DNA from 2 places in the Enterococcus sp. AMC1623 genome. Region 1 is predicted to be linked to the other one. Evidence: a T-box and tRNA genes for the amino acid it is inferred to sense, from the RefSeq annotation. Region 1 holds a T-box; the other holds one or more tRNA genes.
The links. The T-box of region 1 lies ahead of serS (serine--tRNA ligase). A T-box ahead of a tRNA ligase gene usually reads a tRNA of that ligase, here a tRNA-Ser.

Region 1 (3,209 bases):
TCTGCATTTTGATAATTTTCTAACACGGCAGCAACGGTACGACCGACTGCTAAACCAGAACCATTTAAGGTATGTGCATATTGGATTTTATTCTCCGCATCACGGTAACGAATCATGGCACGACGCGCTTGGAAATCTTCACAGTTAGAACATGAACTGATTTCACGGTACGTATCTTGGGCTGGAATCCAAACTTCTAAATCATACGTTTTGGCAGCAGAGAAGCCCATATCACCTGTTGACAAGGCCATTACACGGTAAGGTAAATTTAGTTTTTGGAGAATTGATTCAGCGTCAGCGGTCATTTTTTCTAATTCATCATAAGAATGTTCCGCATCACTGAATTTAACCATTTCTACTTTATTGAATTGATGCAAGCGAATCAAACCACGTGTATCACGTCCTGCACTACCTGCTTCTGAACGGAAAGCTGGACTTAATGCCGTAAAATAAATAGGCAACTGATCTTGGTCTAAAATTTCGTTACTATAGTAATTTGTTAACGGTACTTCAGCTGTGGGAATTAATGTTAAGTCAGAGTTTTCCAATTGGAAGACATCTTCTTTAAATTTTGGAAATTGTCCCGTACCAAACATCGCTTGGCTATTGACTGCATATGGTGTAATCATTTCAGTATATCCATGTTCATAAACATGTTGATCTAACATAAAATTATACAAAGCTCGTTCTAAACGTGCACCTAAACCAGTATAGTAGACAAAACGACTACCAGAAACTTTCGCTCCTCGTTCAAAGTCTAAAATACCTAAGTTTTCCGCAATTTCCCAGTGAGGTTTTGCTTCAAAGTCTAATGATTGAGGTTCACTCCAACGACGTACTTCTACGTTGTCATCTTCGTCTTTTCCGATTGGTGTACTTTCATGGGGAATATTTGGTAGAGTTGTAGCGATTACTTTCAATTGTTCATCAATTTGAGCCACTTCGCTATCCAAAGCTTTGATTTTACCGCCCACTTCTTTCATTTCAGTAATTTTAGCAGTTGCGTCTTCTTTAGAGCGTTTTAATTGAGCAATTTCTGCCGAAACATCATTGCGGTATTTTTTTAAGTCTTCTACTTGGACTAATAAGCTACGACGGTCTTCATCTAATTTTAGAAATTCAGCGAGAACTTCTTCAGAAACGCCACGTGTTTTTAATTTTTGTTGCACAGTGTCGAAATTTTGACGAATCATTTTAATATCTAACATCTTTTTTCCTCCTATTATATGAATAAAATAAAAAAACTATTCCATCCCTAGCAAAATAGCTTGGGACGAAATAGTTGTTCGCGGTGCCACCCAAGTTCGGCATACGCCGCACTTGTCCTCGTAACCTGAGGGAAGGTTCTTTCTTTCAAAAGACGCATGGTAAGAATTGGATTCCAATATAGCTTCTACTGATTTTCACCAACCATCAGCTCTCTTTTTAGAAGTCTAATTTGTACTAGATTCTTTGCATATTCTCTATTTAATTGGTTTTAGCATAGCCGAATTTTTTATTTTCGTCAACCGTTGTTATTAGGTTGTGGTACTTTGTTGCGATGTAACGGTAAATGAATAATAAAAGAAGTCCATGTATGAGAGGATTTAGCATAAATATACCCCCCATGCAAAGCAACGATGCTTTGGGCAATTGCTAATCCTAATCCGGTTCCACCTGTTTCTTGTGAACGCGATTCTTCTACCCGATAAAAACGGTCAAAAAGTGAATCCAATGCGCGTTTAGGAATCATTTTACCATTGTTTTTAACTGTAATAACGACTTCAGTGCCAACCTTTTCGACTTCCATTACAATTTTTGTGGCGCCTTTGCCATATTTTAGGGCATTCGTTAACAAGTTGTTAAAGACGCGCACTAATTTTTCTGTATCACCGTCCATAATAATTTGTGCAGGACGCGCAACAGTTTGTACCTCAATTCCTTTTTTGCTAGCTTCTAATTCAAAGTCAGCAGCTAGTTGTTCGACTAACTGTACCATGTCAAATTTAATTAAATTAACTGGCACACTGGGTTGCCTAACCTTTGTATATTCAAATAAATCATCAACGAGCGATTTCATTTGCTTAGCTTTCACGTAAGCAGTGTGCGTGTATTTCAATAAATCTTCTTCTGAATGGTATTGTCGATCTTCAATTAATCCCAAATAGCCAATAATTGAGGTTAAAGGAGTACGAATGTCGTGACTAACGTTGGTAATTAATTCATCTTTGGATTTTTCAATTTTTCGTTCTTCTTCAATCGCAGCAACTGTACTATCAACTAAGCCATTAATGCTGCTCACCACGCGATTCAAGTCACCTCTTAGTTCAAAAGGAATGCGATGGTCATAATTTCCTTCTGCAATATAATGTAGTTCGCTAATTATATGTCGTAATTGCATTTGACGATAGCGACGAATCAAGCGCCAATATAAAAAAGCAATGTCCAACACAAGGAAGACGGGAACTAGAATATTTTTTCCACTTAAAAAGATTTCCGTGTCTAAATTTTCGACAAAACTATTGCGTGATTCAAAGATTGCCTCGTTTAAAGCAGGAGTATTATTTATAATAGAAGAAAGAATAAGCAAGATTGCAATATTTACGATAATTAATAGAATAATCGTAATAATTGATTCTGCAAATAACTCACTGATTTCTTTAGAAGTAAGCGTGACTCGTTTTCTTTTTTCTGCTTTATTTTGCATCTATTTTGTATCCAACTCCCCATACTGTTTGAATAATTTTTTCACCGCCAGTTGCTTCTTCAATTTTATCACGCAAATGACTCACGTGAACCATGACTGTTTTTGCAGATACGACGCTTTCTTGTTTCCAAACACGCTCAAAAATTTCATCGGCACTGAAGACACGGTTTGGATGGGAAGCAAGTAAGTATAAAATCCCAAATTCTAAAGCAGTCAATTGAATTTCTTTTCCATCAATTGTTTTTACTTCATGTGAATCACGATTAATAATCAATGAACTTACTTCCAAAACATCTGGTTGAGCAGAAGCAACTTGCATTTTAGTACGACGTAAAAGTGATTTAACACGAGCCATCACTTCTAATGGATTAAAAGGTTTTGTTACATAATCATCAGCGCCTGCAACTAAACCTTTAATTTTATCCATATCTGTTGTTTTAGCAGTTAACATAATAATAGGGATTTGTGATTCTTTACGAAGCGTTTTGACAACTTGCATGCCGTCAACTTCTGGCATCATAAT
Region 2 (3,209 bases), 990 kb from region 1:
GTAACATTTACTGCTTCACCGTTTTCAACTACAGAACTAGTAATGACATCTGAACTAGCTGAAAAGTTTAGTAAATTGGCATTTTTTAAACCGACATAAGCAACGAAAATACCAATACCGCCACCAATAGCATTTTGCATACTCTCAGGAATAGCACGAATAATCATTTTACGAATTTTTGTCACTGTAATAAAAATATTAATTAATCCACAAATAAAAACCATTGCTAAAGCTTGTTGCCAAGTATAACCCAAACCAAAAACAACCGTGAATGTGAAAAAGGCATTCAATCCCATCCCTGGTGCTTGCGCATAAGGAACATTGGCGAACAATCCCATGATTAAGGTTCCAATAATTGACGCAATAATCGTTGCTAAGAAAACAGCTTGAAATGGCATACCTGACGCTGACAAGATAGACGGATTCACAAATAAAATATAACTCATTGCAAAAAACGTGGTAATCCCTGCTACGACTTCCGTTGATACGCTAGTGTTGTTTTCCTTTAATTTGAAAAACTTTTCCATGATACATCTTCACTCCTAAATTTAATTAAACAATCGGAAAGAAAAAAGAAAATAAAGGCAATTTTAAGCTTTCCGTTGAACAACTACCGATTATAGTGAGCTTCTATCTTTTTTTCAACATTTTATTAACAAATATTTTAATAAATATAGTAATCGTTCGTGTTTAGCCCATTCACTTTTGCTCATACTTGATTCTACAAGGTGTGAGTAAGGTTCCACATTTGTCAAATCGTTAGAATATGTTACACTTTGGGTGAGCATTTATTAACAGAAAGGAATCCTTTTATGTCTCAAAAATTAATTGCTATCGATTTAGATGGAACAACATTAAATAGTCAGTCGCTCATTAGCTCTCGAACAGCTGAAGTTTTAACAAAAGCAACACAAGCAGGTCACTACGTTAGTATTGCAACTGGACGTCCTTTTCGCATGAGTGAACATTTTTACCGTCAGCTAAAATTAGATACACCAATGGTAAATTTCAATGGTGCACTTGTCCACAAACCTTATCAAAAATGGGCATTTGAACGTGAACTATCCATTGAAAGAGATATTGCTTTTGAAATTTTGGCACAAAAAGAAAAATTAAATTTAGATTTTATCGCTGCTGAAAATCGCGAAACATTTTATATTAATGACTTAAAAGATTTTGAAGGCCATTTTTTTGCAACAGATAAAGTAAGTGAAGCAAACTTGTTTAGTAATTTAACAACAAATCCCACTTCTTTATTAATCAAAACACAGCATGAATTTTCGGCACAGGTTTCTGATTCATTGACAAAACAGTTTGAAAATAAAATCGACGTTCGTACATGGGGTGGTCCCAACGCCATTTTGGAAATTGTGCCAAAAGGTGTTCAAAAAGCGATGTCGGTATCAGTGATTGCTGATTCTCTAAACATTGATCAAAAAGATGTTATTGCATTTGGCGATGAACACAATGACTTAGAACTACTCGACTATGCTGGCTGGGGTGTGGCGATGAGTAACGGTATCGATCAATTGAAAAATGTGGCAAATGATGTAACCACTCAAACCAATGATGAAGATGGTCTAGCAAATTATCTTGAAAAATATCTTTCTCTATAAATGGACAGTCAGAGGATTTCCTCTGGCTTTTTTGTTTTCACTTGCATTTTTTGAAAAAAAGGAAGAAAATAAATCGTTGTGGAGAGTTGGCAGAGTGGTAATGCACTGGACTCGAAATCCAGCGAGCCGTGTTAAATGGTGCACGGGTTCAAATCCCGTACTCTCCTTATCGAGCAATAAAAAAGCTAGCCAATTCAAAACGAACTGGCTAGCTTTTTTTGCTTATTCCTTAGTTTCTTCATTTTTCTTTGCTTCAATTGCTAAAATTGAATCGATCGTTTGTTGAACAACGGTAATAATCTGTTGCCGTGTTGGTTCGATCACGCCAGAAGACATCAAAGCGGCCACTCCTGTTACAGAAATCCAAATTCCCGTATGCAAAGCTTTTAGATGTTCTTCAGATAAATCGGCGTATTCTGGGTGCTCATGAATTGTTTGACAAAAATGATCATAAGACTGCTTATACATCAACTTACCACCGCCATAGTTATCAATGAATAACGCAATAAACAGCTTCGGATTTTTTTGTGATAAATCAATATAGTTAATCGCTAAATCCATTAATTTATCACCCGTATGCTCAACAGAAAAAACTTTTTTCTTTAAATCTTCATAAACTGTTTCTACAAGTGTATTTTTTAAATCCTGCATATTTTCAAATTCGAGATAGATGGGTTGCGTGGACACCCCCATTTTTTTCGCTACGTTTCGAGCAGTAAAATTCGTAAAACCATCTTTTGCAATTACTTCATAAGCGGCTTTCAAGATGTGTTCACGTGTATATACTTTATGTCGCATAAGAACCCTCCTCATCAAAATTTAATCTGTTAATGTTATTTTAACCGACATTCTATATTTTTTAAAGGGTTTTTATTAAAAAAAATAAAATTTGATTTTTTCATTAAAAAAATGATTTTTTCAAGGATTAGTCGCAATTATCTTTCATTTTAACGAGTGTTTTGTTGTAAATTTTCGGAAAAAGAATGAAAGAGAATGTTTAGATGCAGCCGTTATGTTATTAAAACATAATAAAGAATTCTTGTAGGTTTCTAAGCAAACAGATAGAATAAAATCATTCTTACAAAAAAATTCTATCAAATAAATACGTTTAAAGGAGCTTAGAAATGACTGCATCAAAAGAGTTAGTAGTAGAAACCTGTTTGTTAGCTGGAAAAATTATGATGGAAAGTGGATCTGAAGTTTATCGTGTAGAAGATACCATGAAGCGCATTGCAACTAATGCTAACGAACCCAATAGTGTAAGTTATGTAACAGCCACAGGTATTTTCATGGGATTACGTAATAGTCATTACACACAAGTTGAAAATGTCGGTACTCGATCGATTAATCTAGAAAAAGTTGTTGCAGTCAATCAATTATCGCGTGAATTCGCTGAGCATAAAATAGATTTATTAACTTTGCATAACTCCTTAAAAAAAATCGACTATGATACACCCGTGTTTCCTCTTTGGTTACAGATTGTTTGTGCAGGTGTGATGAGTTGTTTATTAATGTATGCTTTCGGGGGTTCATCTTATGATTTTGTCGCGACAGCTATCATTGGTATGATTGGTTTTACAGTCAATTACTATG

Region 2: it encodes a tRNA-Ser, which carries the amino acid that the T-box ahead of serS (serine--tRNA ligase) is inferred to sense. The anticodon was not compared.

The regions. Positions count from the first base shown of each region.
Region 1 covers NZ_CM177096.1:2,459,441-2,462,649, reverse strand. Annotated here, with positions in the region: gene serS (serine--tRNA ligase) at 1-1,208, opposite strand, end outside; T-box leader at 1,267-1,466, opposite strand; gene AC4BC7_RS11815 (sensor histidine kinase) at 1,505-2,686, opposite strand; gene croR (response regulator transcription factor CroR) at 2,676-3,209, opposite strand, start outside.
Region 2 covers NZ_CM177096.1:3,444,614-3,447,822, reverse strand. Annotated here, with positions in the region: gene AC4BC7_RS17020 (NCS2 family permease) at 1-527, opposite strand, end outside; gene AC4BC7_RS17015 (Cof-type HAD-IIB family hydrolase) at 813-1,616, shown strand; tRNA gene AC4BC7_RS17010 (tRNA-Ser) at 1,697-1,783, shown strand; gene AC4BC7_RS17005 (TetR/AcrR family transcriptional regulator) at 1,839-2,414, opposite strand; gene AC4BC7_RS17000 (threonine/serine exporter family protein) at 2,741-3,209, shown strand, end outside.